4 regions of the Paenibacillus sp. sgz302191 genome follow, and region 1 is predicted to be linked to each of the others. Evidence: riboswitches for the same ligand, from Rfam matches in the RefSeq annotation. Region 1 holds a riboswitch; each other region holds the start of a gene.
The links. A riboswitch is a leader RNA that binds a small molecule or an ion and turns the genes downstream of it on or off. The one in region 1 is predicted to bind cyclic di-GMP.

Region 1 (4,098 bases):
ATAGGCTTTAAAACTTAATCTTGTGCGAACACGGCAAAAGGAGCAGAAGAGCATGGCTGTAAATGGAAGAGTAGGTCTGGAAGACATCATCAAGGCGAATCATGTGCTCAGCAAAGTGATCGAGCCCTCGCCCCTGCAGCGCAACGAGCTTTTATCGAACTTGTATGAGTGCAACGTATACTTGAAACGCGAAGATTTGCAGATCGTGAGATCGTTCAAAATTCGCGGAGCTTATAATGTCATTCAAAGCTTGTCTCCCGAGGAGCGGGCGGCGGGAGTCGTCTGCGCCAGCGCCGGCAATCACGCGCAGGGAGTCGCTTTTTCCTGCAAGCACTTGGGCATCGAAGGAAAAATCTTCATGCCGACGACGACGCCCCGGCAAAAGATTTCGCAGGTCAAGCTGTTCGGCGGAGCTTTTGTCGAGGTCATCCTTACAGGAGATACCTTTGACGATTCCTCCGCTCAGGCCAGGGAGTACTGCGCCCGGGAGAACAAGGCGTTTATTCATCCGTTCGACGACGCGCGCACGATTGCCGGACAAGGCACGGTCGGTCTTGAGATTATGAACCAGATGCCTGAGACGCCGGATTTTATTTTTGCCACGATCGGCGGCGGCGGACTTGTCTCGGGAATTTCCACTTATGTGCAAAGCGTAGCTCCGCAGACGCGCATTATCGGCGTAGAGCCGGAGGGCGCCGCAAGCATGTCTGAGGCGCTTAAGCTGGGACAAGTCATCACGTTGGCAACGATCGACAAATTCGTCGACGGGGCGGCCGTGAAGCAGGTAGGGCAATTGAATTACGAGATTTGCAAGGAGAATGTCGAGGATATCGTTATCGTGCCAGCCGGCAAGGAGTGTACGACGATTCTGGAGCTTTACAACAGCAATGCGATCGTGATCGAGCCTGCCGGGGCGCTTCCGGTTGCGGCGCTTGACGCATACAAGGAACAAATCCGCGGCAAAAACGTAGTCTGCGTCATCAGCGGCGGCAACAACGACATTGACCGGATGCAGGAAATCAAGGAACGCTCGTTGATCTACGAGGGGCTTAAGCACTACTTTATTTTGAACTTCCCGCAGCGCGCCGGTGCTTTGCGCGAGTTTTTGGAGGAAGTTCTCGGGCCTTCCGACGATATTACCAGATTTGAATATACGAAGAAAAACAATAGAGACGACGCGCCGGCGCTGGTCGGCATCGAGTTGAAAAACAAGGACGACTACCACGGGCTTATCGAGCGCCTCTCGCGCAAAGATTACGGCTACATCGAGATTAACAAGGATCCGAAGCTGTTCAATCTGCTCATTTGAAAATTTCCGATTTACAGCAGAACCGGAAGATTCTATTAGCTAATTTTGGTTAAATATGGTATAGTAAATAAGTCCCAGAAAACTCGAATATTTTTCGAAAAAAGGCAAACTTGCCGAAAGGCAAGGACGCAAAGCCGCAGGTCTAAGGTTGCATTCAACTAGGACAGCTGGGCTGCCGAAGGGTTGAATTATACCTAACAGGTACTACCTGCGGCTATTCCATGTGATGGAATAGCCTTTTCTTCTTTATACAGGTTTGGGGGGAGGAGGTTATAAGCGTGAACGGCGGTACATCATCCAAACGGGAGCGGCATGCAATTAACTTTGCGTGGGAATATTTGTGCCTGCTTGGCGTCAGTCTGCTGACGGCGAATCTGCTTGTCTCGGCATCGTTCCATGCAATGGGCTGGCTGGCCGGGATATTGTTTGCGGGCTTTGCTTGCTCCGCTTTTCTCGTCAAGCGAAAGGCTTCTATTGTTTTATTGGCGGCAGCGGCGTGCGCATGGCTGCTGCTTTCATTCGTGTTTCTTGCGTCCGAATTGTTCGCAAGTTTGTTGACTCATACGGTCCTGTGCATGTTTTTCGTCTACGGGATCCGGCAGTTGGCTGCGTCGCGGGAGCATTATAAGAGCAGGAGCATGGAAATGGAATACATCGCGCATCACGATTCCTTGACGGGTTTGCCGAACCGCAGGCTGTTCGAAGACCGTCTGGAGCGGTCACTGCTGCATGCCAAGCGCCACAATAAACTGGTTGCCGTTATTTTTTTGGATCTGGACCGTTTCAAGCATGTGAACGACACGCTCGGGCACGCTTATGGCGACATGCTCATCCGGCAGGCCGGCCAAAGGCTGACAAGCAGCCTTGGGGAAGAAGATACCGTATACCGTCAGGGCGGGGACGAGTTTACGATTTTGCTGCCTCATATTATGAAGCAGGAGGATGTCCGCCTCGCAGCGTCCCGTATTCAGGCGGCGCTTGAGGAGCCTTTTGTGCTTGAGGGAAGCCCTTTTGCGGTTTCGGCAAGCATGGGGATTGCGCTGTACCCGTATGACGGGGAGACGCCGCGGCAGTTAATGAAGCATGCGGACGAAGCGATGTATGCGGCCAAGAAGCATGGGGAAAATTACCTCCGTTTCTATGACGCAGAAATAAATGCCGAGCCGGCAGGCCCGGAGCGCATGGAGCGGGCGCTTCGCGCCGCCTTGGACAATGGCGAACTGGAGCTGTACTATCAGCCGCAATATGAGCTTTCCGGCAAACGTCTGATCGGAATGGAGGCGGTAATCCGCTGGCACTGTCCGGGGCAGGGGGAAATCCCGGGCAGCGAGTGGGTGCGCGTCGCCGAGGAAACCGGCCTGATGACCGCCATCGGCGAGTGGACGCTGCGAACAGCGTGCCAACAGGCGAAAAGCTGGCTGGACGCGGGATATCCTCCTTTGCGGCTGACCGTCGCTGTAACCGCTTCACAGTTCAGGGACCGAGGCTTCATCGATCTGGTGGCCGACGCCATCAAGGAAACGGGCCTTGAGCCCGGCATGATCGAGCTCGATTTGGCGGAAGACATATCTTCTTCCGGCGTGGAGGAGACCGGCGAGAAGCTGAAGTTATTGAAAGCTTTCGGATTTCGAATCGCCATGGACGATTTGTGCACCGGCCTGTTCACCAGAAGCGGCGCCGACCGGGTGCCGATGGACAGCGTCAAGCTCGATAGCACGATCGTCCGCGACCTTCCCGAAGACGGCGAAAATCAGCTGCTGGCGGAAGCGATCGCCATGATGGCGCAGCGTCTGCGTCTTAATCTGATCGCCAAGGGAGTGGAAACCGAGGAGCAGCTCGAACATTTGCAAAGTATGCAATGCACGGAAGCTCAAGGCAAGCTTTTCAGCAGCCCTCTGCATCCTGAGGAATTCATTCAATTAATGAAAGACAAAATAAGTTAACGGAAATGATATGGATTTTATCAACCACAGGTAGTATAATCGGGAATTGGGGCTCTACACCTATTTGTAGCCAGTCACAAACATGATTATGTTACCTTGTATGACATGACGAATTGTGCCGCAATAACGGGGAAACTACTTTTCCGCCCTTGGAATTGATGGTACAATTGACACATGAATGCGTTACATATTTTCATTCCTTCATGGTGACACTACAAGTTGGCCTTTCGTGAAGCAGTCTAAAGAAGTAGTCAAATTTATTAGTTGGGGGTAATACGATGAAAAAAGTGTTTTCAACTGCATTAATGGCTGTTACAGTGACAGCGGTAGTGCTGTCCGGATGCGCAAAGAAAGAGGATAAAACAGGCGGCGCATCGGCTTCTCCGGCTCCTAGTGCGGCAGCTACGGCGGCGGCAACTCCGGGCGGCGCGGCCAAAGACATGAAGATCGGAATGGTTACCGACATTGGCGGCGTGAACGACAAGTCGTTTAACCAAAGCGCTTGGGAAGGCTTGCAAAAGCTGAAAAAAGACACCGGCGCCAATGTGAAAAATCTGGAGAGCAAAAGCGACTCCGATTACATCCCGAACTTGAACCAATTCGTCAAAGATAAATACAACCTGACTTGGGGAATCGGCTTCCTGATGGGCGATGCGCTGAAAACGGTAGCGACCCAGAACCCTGATGCAAAACTGGCCATTATCGACAACGTCGTAGAAGCTCCGAACGTAGAGTCGGTTACATTCTCCGAGCAAGAAGGCGCTTATCTGGTAGGCGTAGTTGCAGGTCTTACAACGACAACGAACAAAATCGGCTTCGTCGGCGGTGTGAAAATTCCGGTTATCC
Region 2 (4,098 bases), on a different contig from region 1:
ATCGGCTCGTTATCGCCGTTAATCGCGATGTTCCATGCTACCGTTTTGGCTTGGTAGTTTGCCGCTCCGACGTTCTTGATAAGAACTACCTGGTTAATCCCGCGCGTAGCCGTCTTGCTGTCTCCGCCTCCGGACGTCACCTTGTTCGTAATTGTAGCATCGGTGATAACGCGATCGTTAGCCTTCGTTTGATAGGTAACTTTATAGGCCGAATTAATCGCGCTGTTGAACTGCAGCTTGAATCCGTTTTTGCCTGCAGCGGATGCGGCAGTCACTGCGTACTGAGCGGCAGGCACTTCGCTGCCCAGCAATTCTGCTCCTGTCGAATCCAGTGTAACCGGATATACATGAATGGAGCCCGCCACAAGATCCTGCGTATTGTCGAACAGGTCTGTCAAGAAGGCCGATGCCTGTGCAATCGTTTTTTCGTTGTAATTGTACTTGATTGCCCAGTCAATAGTCTGCGTACTTGAGCTGTAGCCCGTCGACGATTTGTCCAATGCGGTTCCATGCTGTACAGTTACGGTTGCCGAAGCGTTAACCGGAGCTTTGTTGCTGCCCTGAAACGTTGCCGTGTTTACGAACGACGTTGCGTCAACATCGGTAACCGGCGTCGTAAACTGGATACGGTATGCCGAGTCAATCGGGTTGTCTGTGAAGTTGACTGTCAGCGTATTGCCCGTATTGTTCACTGTGTACTTGCTAGGGTCAATCAGTGCTCCCTGGACAACACTGCCATCCAGGTTAACGCCCAGATCGTACACGGCCACCGTAACCGGAATCGAGAGCCCCGCAGGAATCGGGTCGGTTACAACCGCGTTCTGTACGGAATCGAGCGTCTTGTTCACGTCGATGGTCCAGTCGATGTTTTTGGCGTTAAAGCCTTGCGGCACGCCGCTTTTCCCGATCGTCGAAGTGATGTTCGGCTTGAATTTCAGCGTAAAGACTTGTTCGCCGCTTTTGATCGGAATTTTAATAATTTGCGTGGTGCTGCCTGTAACTCTTTGCTTATCGAATTGCGTGTTGAGTGCAAGGATGCCTCGTACGTTATCATGAGTCTCTATGTAGTTATTAAAGGTCATAACGGCTGCATGAGTATCTTTGTTCACGCTAAACGTTCCCACTTCTTCGTTGTCTATTAATAGCGGACTAGGACCGATATTATTGAAAAGCAGAAACTCTTGCGGTAACGTGAACGTAAATGTATCCCCGCTGTGGTAACCATGACCATTGGGGAGCGACCATGTGTAATCCAACTGTACTTTGGAACCTTGCTCGTACACGTTGCCCGTCACCACTTGACCGGCGCTGTCGTATACGGCTAACGACACGCTATCGATAATATTGCTTGAAATCGTCGCAGCGCTCGCTTGATTTAAAAAGCCCGCTCCGGAAATGCTCTGCATAAAAATCAAAAGTGCAATCAGCAGAGCACTTGTTTTTTTCTTCAACATTGTCTTTCAATTCCTCCATTCCCGGTTCAACCTCGCTGAAGTCAATTTCATAATTTCAATCGCTGCGCTCTATTTCTCTATATATTCCGGTCCGCAGCAACTGAAATAGCCGGATCGCGAAATTTCTCCGACCTTCATGATCCAAACCGATCAAGGGAATTGAAGTATGAAATTGACTCCGTTGCTTTGCTTCACGCTTTGTCGGCCGAATTGAAGCCTTTTCCCGCTTCTGCCTCCGGCGCCTGCTTCACTCCCTCCCGGTCGGATTAACTTTTCTTTCTTTTTTCTTTTTTCTCTCTGTAAAAAACAAGTCACATTTTGTATTCTAAAACTTAATACTGAACATAAACTGAACAAACAGCCGCAACAAAAAAAGAACCCGCACTCAGGTTCGAATGCAAGTTCCTTCATCTATTGTATTTCCCGCTCTCGGAGCGGAACTTCGCTTTTAATACATTTTGGTGATCGTATAGTTTGCAGCATCTTTCAGCATCGGCGTGTCTTGTCCGCCTTGTACCCGAGCCGAGTCGTACGTCGTATCGATCGTAACCCATTCGCCCGTATCTTTCAGGAAAACTTGATTCCATGCATGATAAGTTTCCGGCGCTTCAGCCGAATAACCCATAACCAGACGGGTCGGAATGCCTACGCTTCTTGCCATGGCCGCAAAAGTAGATGCATAATCATAGCAAATTCCCTTCGATGCGTCATAAATTTCATCCAAATTCGGGATGTAACCGCCCTCGACGGTTTGCGCTTTATCGTTATCATATGTAATATTTGCCGTAATATAGGCATAAATAGCGGTAATTTTGTCCTTGTCCGTCTCGGCTTTGGCCGTCAGTTCCTTGGCCTTCACAACCGCTTTGGTATCTTTGTTCCAATCGATGAGCGGAATGGATTGCAAAAACACTGCATTTTCGTCGTCCATCTTCAAATCGACCGTTTCTTGCGCGACTACTTTATATTTGTTGCCGCCTGTCGACTCCGCAACGAGAACAGTGTAACTGCCGTTGCCTAATTGCAGAGGATACTGGGCGCCTTCAGCCAGGTTATAATCAAATTTGACGTTCCCTTTGGAAATCCGGACGAGGGCTTTCGTATTTTTCGCATTCGCGTAGTTGACTGTAACGACTCCTTTGTTCAGAAGGCTTTTGTCTACTGCCGCTTGAGCGGAAGCTGCGTAAGTCCCTTTCGGTGCAAGGATCAGAAGAAGTGCAACGACCATCATGGATACAAAGGTTTTTTTGAACATAAAAAACTCTCCTTTCGGTAACTGGCTGCCAACTTAGCGCTTGCTAAGGAAGGCCCTTTAGTTTTGCGTCTCTAGCTTTCGCTAGATTTGCCTTTATCGGTGGAAAGCACCGAAATCTTATTTTTTTAATAGAGCGATTATATCATAGACTTGTCCGTTTAACTAGTCTTAGTTTCTATTAATTTTCCTTTGACTGCGATGCGGTGCGTCGGGTTTTCCATCGGATGGCATGTAATCAGCGTAATCTCGCTGTCTTTGCCGTTCCCGTTCAACACCCAGACATCCTCCGGGAGAACGTACTGTTTGCTTTCGACTTTGTACACGAACTGTTTGCTGCCTGTGTCCACTTCGACCAAATCTCCTACGTCCACTTCGTCCAGCCTATTGAAATTTTTGCCGTAAGTAAGGTTCCTGTGGCCGGCAATGGCATAATTCCCCACTTCGCCCGCTTTGCCTGTATGGGCAATGCTCGCAAGGGACAGCTTCAGATTGACCGGCGTCGCATCCGTTAATATCGGCAGCTTCAAATTAATCTTGTCGATGATTAAAACGCCCTCGATATTTTTCAGCTCCATCGCTGCCGGCATCGCTGTCGGCTCCGCGCTCAAAGGGATTACCGGCGGCATCTCTGCGGATGTCCCGGCCGAAGAAGGAGCGCTGACCGCCGCCGCATCCGTCTCGGGGGCCGGTTCATCGATATGGCGCAAATTTTCCTGCCATTGCCGCAAAATTTTTTGCTGCTGATAGCTCTCATAGCGATCGCTGACCGTCGGGTAAAGAAAAACGATGATGCCGAGGACGATGCATGCCAGGGAAACGATTTTTCTTATCATGCGGGTTTCCTGCCTTTGTTTAGCGCGATTTCATATCTATTGGGCATTATACCTCTTTCTCCTGGCAAAATCCATCACATCGCTTGACGAACCGCGCTTCCCGCTCTCGAAATCCGCACGGCCATAACTGCGGCAAGCAGGCAGACGAATCCCGCGCCGATGAAGGCAATGGTATAAGTCCCCATCCAGTCCCGCATCAATCCGGCGCCATATGCCGCTGCCGATGCGCCTAACTGGTGAGCGACGACTACCCAGCCAAAAATCATCCCGGCCTTTTCTTTGCCGAACTCTTTCGAAGCCAACTTCACGGTCGGAGGGACCGTCGCAATCCAATCAAGCCCGTAAAAGACCGAGAAAATCAAGAGCGACATCGGACTTGAATCAAGCGCATACGGCAAAAAGAGCAGGGAAAGACCGCGCAGCCCGTAATACCAAAAGAGGAGCCAGCGGCTGTCGAAGCGGTCCGACAACCATCCCGAAAGCGTTGTGCCGATCAGGTCGAACAGCCCCATCAGAGCCAGCAGCCCTGCGGCCATCACCTCCGGAATGCCGTGAT
Region 3 (4,098 bases), on a different contig from region 1:
ATCATACGTATAATTTGTAGGATTTCCATTTGCATCTACGATGGACGTTAAGTTTTGATTAGCATCGTAGGTAATAGATATTTCACGATTCACTACATCTTTAATTCGATTCATTAACCCATTTGTATTATAAAAAAATTGAAGGGCTTGTCCTGAAACAGGTTCATTCACAGTAATTAATCGGCCTGCATTATCATAACTAAATTGATAAGTTTGTCCATGACCATTCAATAATTTTGTGACTTGACCGGTAGGGTTAAACAGATATGTGGTTTGATCCCTGAGGGTTAAAGTATAGCTTCCATCGCTATTTTGAACTAGATTATCATAATTGACGCTCAAGTCTGAGCTGGTGTATTGTCCGCTACTATTTCTCGCAAAAGTATTCTGACGGTTTGCATTCCAATGAACAATGATATTTCCGCTTGATTGCTTTTCCAAATATGTTTCAAAGTCATGGCTCCAACCTTTTCCTAATGGGCCAACATTAAGTAAAAGGGAATTGTAGTGAGTATTGAAGCTGAGTGGAAGTTCTCCATTTACCGTAAGCAACGATCTTGTAATCTCGTGCGCTCCAGTTGCCGTGTTTACTGGGTCAGCTTCAAATGTTTGTTCGTCCATTATTCTGGAATCTAAAGTTTGTATCTTGGAAATTGCATTACCTCCAGAGAGATTTATTTCTGGAACTCTAGAGAAATTGCCAGTACCCAAATTAAAACTTCCTACATAACAATTTGGGTGTTGTTGAACAGTGCTTCCCGATGGTGCCAAATACAAGTCTATACTGCTGGTATAATGTGACGGGTCAGTTGAACTGATTTGAAATACCAATTGTGTGCTGGAACTAGAGATAACAGTGATTCCCACATTATTATCCTTGTAGCCAATCTGTTTTCCACTCGGATTACGTGGATCATTACTCTCTACCAACATGAAATTTCTATATCCATACCCACCGTATCTCATGCTTACCCAATATTCTAAGGGAGGCAAATTATTTCCAGTAACTGTAAACGTGGGATTAAAATACATGTCACCATAATTTGCAGTTATTGAAGTCACTTTTATTGTGTTGGGAGCTAATGTACCCAAATTAAAACTTCCTACATAAAAGCTCGGATGTTTTTGAACAGTACTTCCCGACGGTGCTAAATACAAATCTATACTGCTGGTATAATGTGACGGATCAGTTGAACTGATTTGAAATACCAATTGTGTGCTGGAACTAGAGATTACAGTTATTCCTACGTTACTATCTTTGTAACCAATCTGTTTTCCACTCGGATCACGTGGATCATTACTCTCTACCAACATGAAATTTCTATACCCTTCACCACCGAATCTCATATATGTCATATACTCCAAGGGGGGCAAGTTAGTTCCGGTAATAGTAAACGTGGGGTTAAAATACATGTCACCATAGTTTGCAGTTATTGAGGTTACTTTTATTGTGTTGGGAGATAATGTGCTCAAATTAAAGCTTCCTACATAAAAGCTCGGATGTTTTTGAACAGTACTTCCCGATGGTGCTAAATACAAATCTATACTGCTGGTATAATGTGATGGGTCAGTTGAACTGATTTGAAATACTAATTGTGTGCTGGAACTAGAGATTACAGTTATTCCTACGTTACTATCTTTGTAACCAATCTGTTTTCCACTCGGATCACGTGGATCATTACTCTCTACCAACATGAAATTTCTATACCCTTCACCACCGAATCTCATATATGTCATATACTCCAAGGGAGGCAAGTTAGTTCCGGTAATGGTAAACGTGGGGTTAAAATACATGTCACCATAGTTTGCAGTTATTGAGGTTACTTTTATTGTATTGGGAGCTAATGTACTCAAATTAAAGCTTCCTACATAAAAACTTGGATGTTGTTGAACAGTACTTCCCGATGGTGCTAAATACAAATCTATATTACTGGTATAGTGTGATGGGGTTGTTGCACTGATTTGAAATACCATTTGTGTGCTGGAACTAGAGATAACGTTTATTCCTACATTATTATCCTTGTAACCAATCTGTATTCCACTCGGATTACGTGCATCATTACTCTCTACCAACATGAAATTTCTATATCCATATCCACCGTAACTCATGCTTGTCTTGTATTCCAAGGAAGGCAAATTAGTTCCGGTAACGGTAAATGTAGGGTTGAAATACATATCACCATAATTTGCAGTTATTGAAGTTACTTTTATTGTGTTGGAAGTATCCGCCGCATAAATGGTATTATCAACATCTTTGAACAATATGGAGAATAATATTGTTAATATTAGTAATAATGAAGTAATCTTTTTCAAAAATAACTCACCTCAAGTAATATAAAATAAGAATTCAATAAACGGTTAAGCTAATCAAGTGATATTATCACCAAAAAATTGCAAACAGTCAGCATTCAAAATAATAGCGCCTTACATTGTTGAATTTTAACCTAATACCTACGGATTAGCCCCCTTCCTCTCTTATCTTTATGCCGATTTTGAAGTCCGATTGGAACTGATCAGAACCGTAACTATATCGATTATCAACTTAAAAATTTCGTTTCAAAGCCTCCTTTCGGAAATAATTCTTGGTGATCTCTGGTAAAAGAAGGTCGGCATCTCGCATGTCATCTCGCTTTCTGAGCTGCTTTCAACAACAAAAAACCAACCGCTTGTGGTAACCCGGCGGCCGTTTCTCCAGAGATGTCTTGCGACATGCATCCCGGAAAAGTAGGTCCGTGGCTTTGCGTCCTTGTCTTTCGAGCAAGTTTGCCTTTTCATTTTCACTTGGTTCATAGGTAGACGAATCTATAAAAAATAGTACATTCGATCCATAACTCTATCCATAATAACCCATACTCTTGTTGACTATCAATATAAATTTCAATTTTTATCCAAAGTATGCGAAATTTCGCGAAAAATCGCCACTGAAACGATTTCTCCCCACCCCGTTCCTTTCCTCAAGGGTTGCTGAACTGAAGCGGGGCACAAGGTCGCTTGGCAACAAAAAGGCAGGCTCCCGATACGATCCGTCGGCAGCCTGCGACCCGTTCGAACGCGCTAATTGGAACCTTTTTCTCTCACCCGATGTACCTGCAGGTTGCGGTATTCGGCGATGAGCGGGGCCATTTGGCGAAACCCGATCCGCCCTTGGCCGAGGATAGGGCCGTAAGTCGTACCGTCATCCTTCCATTCAAGTACCAATAGATCGTTGATGGCGAACAGCACCTCCCCGCCATGAACGAGCACGCGCATGCGATACGGCCCTCTCGCGTCGAGCACGGGCGGCAGCGGATCGGCCCCCTGCGCGGCCAGATGAAAACCGTAACTTTTTCTTAAGTTACAGGTATGAAAAGAGCGCTCCTCCTCCCATAATCTGCGGTAATAGGAGATGTGATAAGCATTGATGTCCCCGTGGTGGTACTGGTCATAGACGCCTACCCGCCGCTCGAGCCCGGGGTCGAACATATCTTTGCCGCTGCGGCCCGCCGCGCTGAAAAAAAGAATGCAAAGCCCCGGTTCTTTAACCGGCCAAAAATCCCAACTGATCGACAAGCCGTCCGGAAACGTCTCCGGGCACCAAAGCACAAAATTGGCTCTCTGCCCTTCCCCGGCATCCAGGGCGTTCTCCATCCGCATTCTGCCCTGGGGAAAAGAGATATTCGCGCTTCCTTCCAGGCGAAAATCCGCGATATCCGCCGGTGAAGCAAGCGGGTTCTCATACAGCGTCTCCACGATTTCATATTGTTCGAACAAAGCATCTACCTCCTGCACTCGAAATTCAAAACACCGGCCTCTCACGAATCCTTCGGGCCTAAAGACCTTATAACGCCGCTCCAATCGCCGCCCAGTGCCTTCCAGAACCAGGACCTCTGCCCTTCCGGCAGCAGCGAGGGCGGGATTCTGGAATCCCACGGCATACGCGAGAACGGCCGCGGATTCGATGAAGGGGCCTGCGCTTGATAAGGAATCGCCTTCAACTCCCGGCCTGTTTCATCGAGCGCGATTTCAGGATTGCCGTAGCTGCGGATCCACTGAACCGTCGCTGCCCGATGCTCTCTTTTCACATGCTCAAAAAGCGGATCCTCCGCCAAATCGACAAGC
Region 4 (4,098 bases), on a different contig from region 1:
CGACCGACCGCCGACATGCAGCGCAACACCTCGCGCTGGGAGCTGCGCGAGGTGCGACAGCCGCTCTTCCCCAACCCACGCCTCTTCTGCAAGGGGGAGCGCTACTGAATCGGGGGAGGCGGCTTGCCAGGGAGAAAACCTGCGAAAGTGCAGGTTTTTTCTATACAACGGGTTCATTTTGGCGAAAAGCCTGCGATTGTGCAGGTATTTTCGACGGAAATGAATCTGAGCCCATGTTCACGGCGAAAAGCCTGCACATTTGCAGGAATATTTCGCGGTCAGCGTATCAACCGGGCAAAAGATGTACTTTTGCAGGTTTTCTTCGCGCACCCGGGCGAGATTATGCGACGGACTCCGGTGTGCGGGTTTCTGGGCAGCCGCAGATACGCTTGCAGCGAAACATCCCTGCAAAAGCCCCTCCATGACGCTGGGCGGCGGAACCTATGAAGATGAAAATAGTGCAACGCTAGTTAGTCGGGAGTTACTTTGGTGCAACTGCATATGCGGGACCGTCCGGTTTTCGGCGGCGTAAGTACACTTTTCCTATGAAAATGGGGAAGGTTTTTTCATATAAAAGAGATGCACGATTGCTAATTTTGTGTATAATAGGATTTTAGGGTTTGTTGACCTGTGGTTAATAATTGTGAGAACAGGAGTCATCTTCCATGAATCGGCTGCGAAGTTTCTTTGCATCTTATCATCCTATTGTACATACTTTGATTCTTGGAACCGTCATGGCCCGGGCGGCTTCTTCGATGAGCCTGCCGTTTTTGGCGATATATTTGGCCAAGCATACTTCCATGAGCGAGGTGGCGATCGGCGTCGTCATCGGCATGGGTTCACTGGCGGGGACGGCGGGGGGGTTCATCGGAGGCGCGCTTTCCGACAGATTCGGGCGCAGAGTGATTATGCTTGCGGCGCTTTTGGGCTGGGCCGTCGTCTTTACGGGCTTTGCCTTCGTCAAGCTGCCGCTGCTGTTCATGCTGCTGAACATGGTCAACGGCTTATGCCGCTCCTTTTATGAGCCCGTATCGCAGGCTTTAATGGCCGACCTCACGGAACCGGACAAAAGGTTCAAAGTTTTTTCCATGCGCTACATGGCGATTAACGTCGGCGTAGCCGTGGGCCCTTTGCTGGGAGCGTATTTCGCGACGCTGGACGGTTCGCTGCCTTTTCTTCTTACGGGCATCGTATATTTTATTTACCTGGTGACTTTGTGCGTGCTGCTGTCGGTTTTCGGCATCAAGCAAATTGAAGGGGAGAAGAAAGCCCCGGTGACTTTCGCCTCGGCCTGGACCGTTATCCGCAGCGACATTTCTTTCAGATACTACACGATCGGCGGGATTATCGGAGCAATCGGCTATTCGCAGGTGATGGTGACGCTGTCCCAGTATATGCAAAAAAGCTTCGCCGACGGCGTGCAAATGTTCGCGCTGCTCATGAGCGTGAACGCGATAGCGGTGATCGCGATGCAAATTCCGCTGACTCGCTGGGCGGAAAAATACAGCCCGCTTATGGCGGTAACGGTTGGCAACGTCATGTTCGCGCTCGGAGATGTCGGCTTTGCCTTGTCGCATACGACTTTTCTTCTGGTCGTCTCCATGGTCGTTTTTACGATGGGGGAAATTTTGAACTATCCCGCCGCCAGCCTGCTAATCGATAAGCTGGCTCCCGAGCATATGAAAGGAACGTATTTCGGCGCGCAGACGTTTACGAACTTGGGCCATTTTATAGGGCCGTGGGTGGGCGGATTGCTGCTGGTTTATTACGGAGGGCACGTATTGTTCCTCGTTATGGCTGTCGTGACAATAGGCGGAAATTTGTTTTATACGCGCGGATCTCAGCGCTTTCACCGGGTCGGGAATGTGTCTAAAAAAGAACAACTTTGAAAAATGGTTCTAATTACCTAATATAATATTGTAAAATAGGTATAACAGAGTATTCGAATTCGCCAAAACATACCTTATCCTTGATAGTAGTAAAAAGCGATGATTTGACAGCTTTCGATATGGCTCGATAATGGCAAACCTGGCGAAAGCCAGCGACGCAAAGCTACAGGGGCTTCCTTGTTCGTCAGGGGACACGATGCCAGCCAGCAGCCGAAAGTCAGGGCGACGATAACAGTTCCCCCTCCTTTTCAGACGTAGGTGGGGTTTTGCTTATGAAACAATAAAACAAAGGGAGGATCCAGCAGCATGCAGCCTGAATGGATGCAAAATGAAGAAGAAGTAATTACTTCGCTGTGTGGTAACCATGTTGCCCGTCTGGTACCATCCTCGGATGGACCGAAGTTGATGATTAACCGTGAAGAATACGCGCTGAAAGAAACTTGCTGGGATATAGAAATGTTTCACGGCCGGAGCAGCAGCATTTTGATCTTTTACTGGAAGGGTGAAGTAAAGCTTTCCGTAAAATTTCCGCCGTTATCTCAAGTGGAAGCGTTCCTTTCCAGACTATTCCAATGTCTAACATTCAAAATGAGGACGGTTCAGCCTGTTTAGGCTTACCGTTCTTTTCTTTTGCCTGCGGGGCATTCTAAAGATTTGTTGGATTTGTCAAAAATCGTTGTCACTTGTTGACAGTGACGCTATAATAGATGGAAAATAAAGTAGTTCTGCAGGACTAATTGGAGGATACATAACATGAGGTTGATCACTCGTTCGGATTTTGACGGGCTTGTTTGCGCGATGCTGTTCAAAAAATTGAACATGGTAGACGAAATGAAATTCGTACATCCCAAAGATGTGCAGGACGGCCTGATCGAAGTGACGTCTAACGATATTTTGGCGAACGTTCCTTATGTGCCGGGTTGCGGCCTTTGGTTCGATCATCATTCCAGCGAGTTGGAGCGGATGGGGAAGAGGGTCGAGTTTGAGGGAGAGACACGGATCGCGCCGAGCGCGGCCAGAGTCGTATACGACTACTACGGGGGCAAAGCCGTTTTCGGCAATATCGACGATATTATGAAAGGCGTGGACAAAGCGGATTCCGCCCAGTTCAGCCAAGAGGATATTTTGAAGCCGCAGGGCTGGGATCTTCTTTCGTTCATTATGGATGCTCGCACCGGGCTCGGACGCTACCGCGATTACCGGATCAGCAACTACCAGTTGATGGAGGACCTCGTGGAGCACTGCGCAACGATGTCTGTCCATGAAATCATGGAACTGCCTGATGTGAAAGAGCGGGTTAACCGTTATTTTGAGCTGGATGCTTTATACCGCGAAATGCTCGGCAAGTACACGCGTACGGAGGGCAATGTTATCGTAACGGATCTCAGAGGCGTGGAAACGATTTATCCAGGCAACCGCTTCATGGTCTATGCGCTCTATCCGGAGCAAAATATTTCAATCTGGGTCGTCGACGGGCGCAACAAACAAAACTGCGTAATCGCCTGCGGGCACAGCATCGTCAACCGCACTTCGCAAACGAATATAGGCACGCTCATGCTCAAAAACGGCGGTGGCGGGCATCATGTGGCGGGGACGTGCCAAGTTCCTTACGAAAACGCGAACGAGGTGCTGGAGCAAATTATCGCCACGATGAGAAATGACGGTTAAGAATTAACTTGCAGCCGCAGGAAGGGGAGATCCCGGAGAGCGGCTTTTTTCAGTGATGTTATTGCGCAGGTGAATGCGCTGACGTTATGATAATAGGAGATAGGTGTAGATAAATAGAGAAAACGGAGGGATAGGACGTGAATTTGCAGCGAATTCATCATGTAGCGGTCATTTGCTCGAATTATGAAACATCGAAACGTTTTTATGTCGAGCTGCTTGGGCTCAAGATCATTCACGAATCTTATCGTGAGGAGAGAAAGTCTTACAAGCTCGATTTGCAGATCGGTGATGACGGGCAGATCGAACTGTTTTCTTTTCCCGATCCGCCGGAACGCGTCAACCGCCCGGAAGCGCGCGGACTCAGACATCTTGCATTCGCCGTAGCCGACATGGCCCAGAGCGTCGAAGAGCTTGAAAGCAAAGGCATTTCAGTAGAACCGGTCCGAATCGATCCGATTACGGGAAACAAATTCACGTTCTTTGCAGATCCGGATGGCCTGCCGTTGGAGCTCGTCGAATATGCCGAATAATCCGAATCGGG

Region 2: another riboswitch for cyclic di-GMP. It lies ahead of AC3G2T_RS09585 (transglutaminase-like domain-containing protein); the one in region 1 lies ahead of AC3G2T_RS06835 (putative bifunctional diguanylate cyclase/phosphodiesterase).
Region 3: another riboswitch for cyclic di-GMP. It lies ahead of AC3G2T_RS17705 (RHS repeat-associated core domain-containing protein); the one in region 1 lies ahead of AC3G2T_RS06835 (putative bifunctional diguanylate cyclase/phosphodiesterase).
Region 4: another riboswitch for cyclic di-GMP. It lies ahead of AC3G2T_RS05935 (hypothetical protein); the one in region 1 lies ahead of AC3G2T_RS06835 (putative bifunctional diguanylate cyclase/phosphodiesterase).

The regions. Positions count from the first base shown of each region.
Region 1 is NZ_JBYLHY010000004.1:16,432-20,529, reverse strand. Features, by position in the region: gene ilvA (threonine ammonia-lyase IlvA) at 53-1,309, shown strand; cyclic di-GMP riboswitch class I at 1,403-1,489, shown strand; gene AC3G2T_RS06835 (putative bifunctional diguanylate cyclase/phosphodiesterase) at 1,588-3,252, shown strand; gene AC3G2T_RS06830 (BMP family lipoprotein) at 3,531-4,098, shown strand, end outside.
Region 2 is NZ_JBYLHY010000005.1:224,047-228,144, forward strand. Features, by position in the region: gene AC3G2T_RS09580 (collagen binding domain-containing protein) at 1-1,454, opposite strand, end outside; gene AC3G2T_RS09585 (transglutaminase-like domain-containing protein) at 1,903-2,709, opposite strand; cyclic di-GMP riboswitch class I at 2,723-2,811, opposite strand; gene AC3G2T_RS09590 (class D sortase) at 2,868-3,542, opposite strand; gene AC3G2T_RS09595 (MFS transporter) at 3,617-4,098, opposite strand, start outside.
Region 3 is NZ_JBYLHY010000011.1:174,909-179,006, reverse strand. Features, by position in the region: gene AC3G2T_RS17705 (RHS repeat-associated core domain-containing protein) at 1-2,313, opposite strand, end outside; cyclic di-GMP riboswitch class I at 2,668-2,778, opposite strand; gene AC3G2T_RS17700 (YesU family protein) at 3,055-3,750, opposite strand; gene AC3G2T_RS17695 (sulfatase family protein) at 3,792-4,098, opposite strand, start outside.
Region 4 is NZ_JBYLHY010000003.1:229,482-233,579, reverse strand. Features, by position in the region: gene AC3G2T_RS05940 (MDR family MFS transporter) at 666-1,889, shown strand; cyclic di-GMP riboswitch class I at 2,012-2,104, shown strand; gene AC3G2T_RS05935 (hypothetical protein) at 2,196-2,501, shown strand; gene AC3G2T_RS05930 (exopolyphosphatase) at 2,643-3,557, shown strand; gene gloA2 (SMU1112c/YaeR family gloxylase I-like metalloprotein) at 3,695-4,087, shown strand; gene AC3G2T_RS05920 (hypothetical protein) at 4,077-4,098, shown strand, end outside.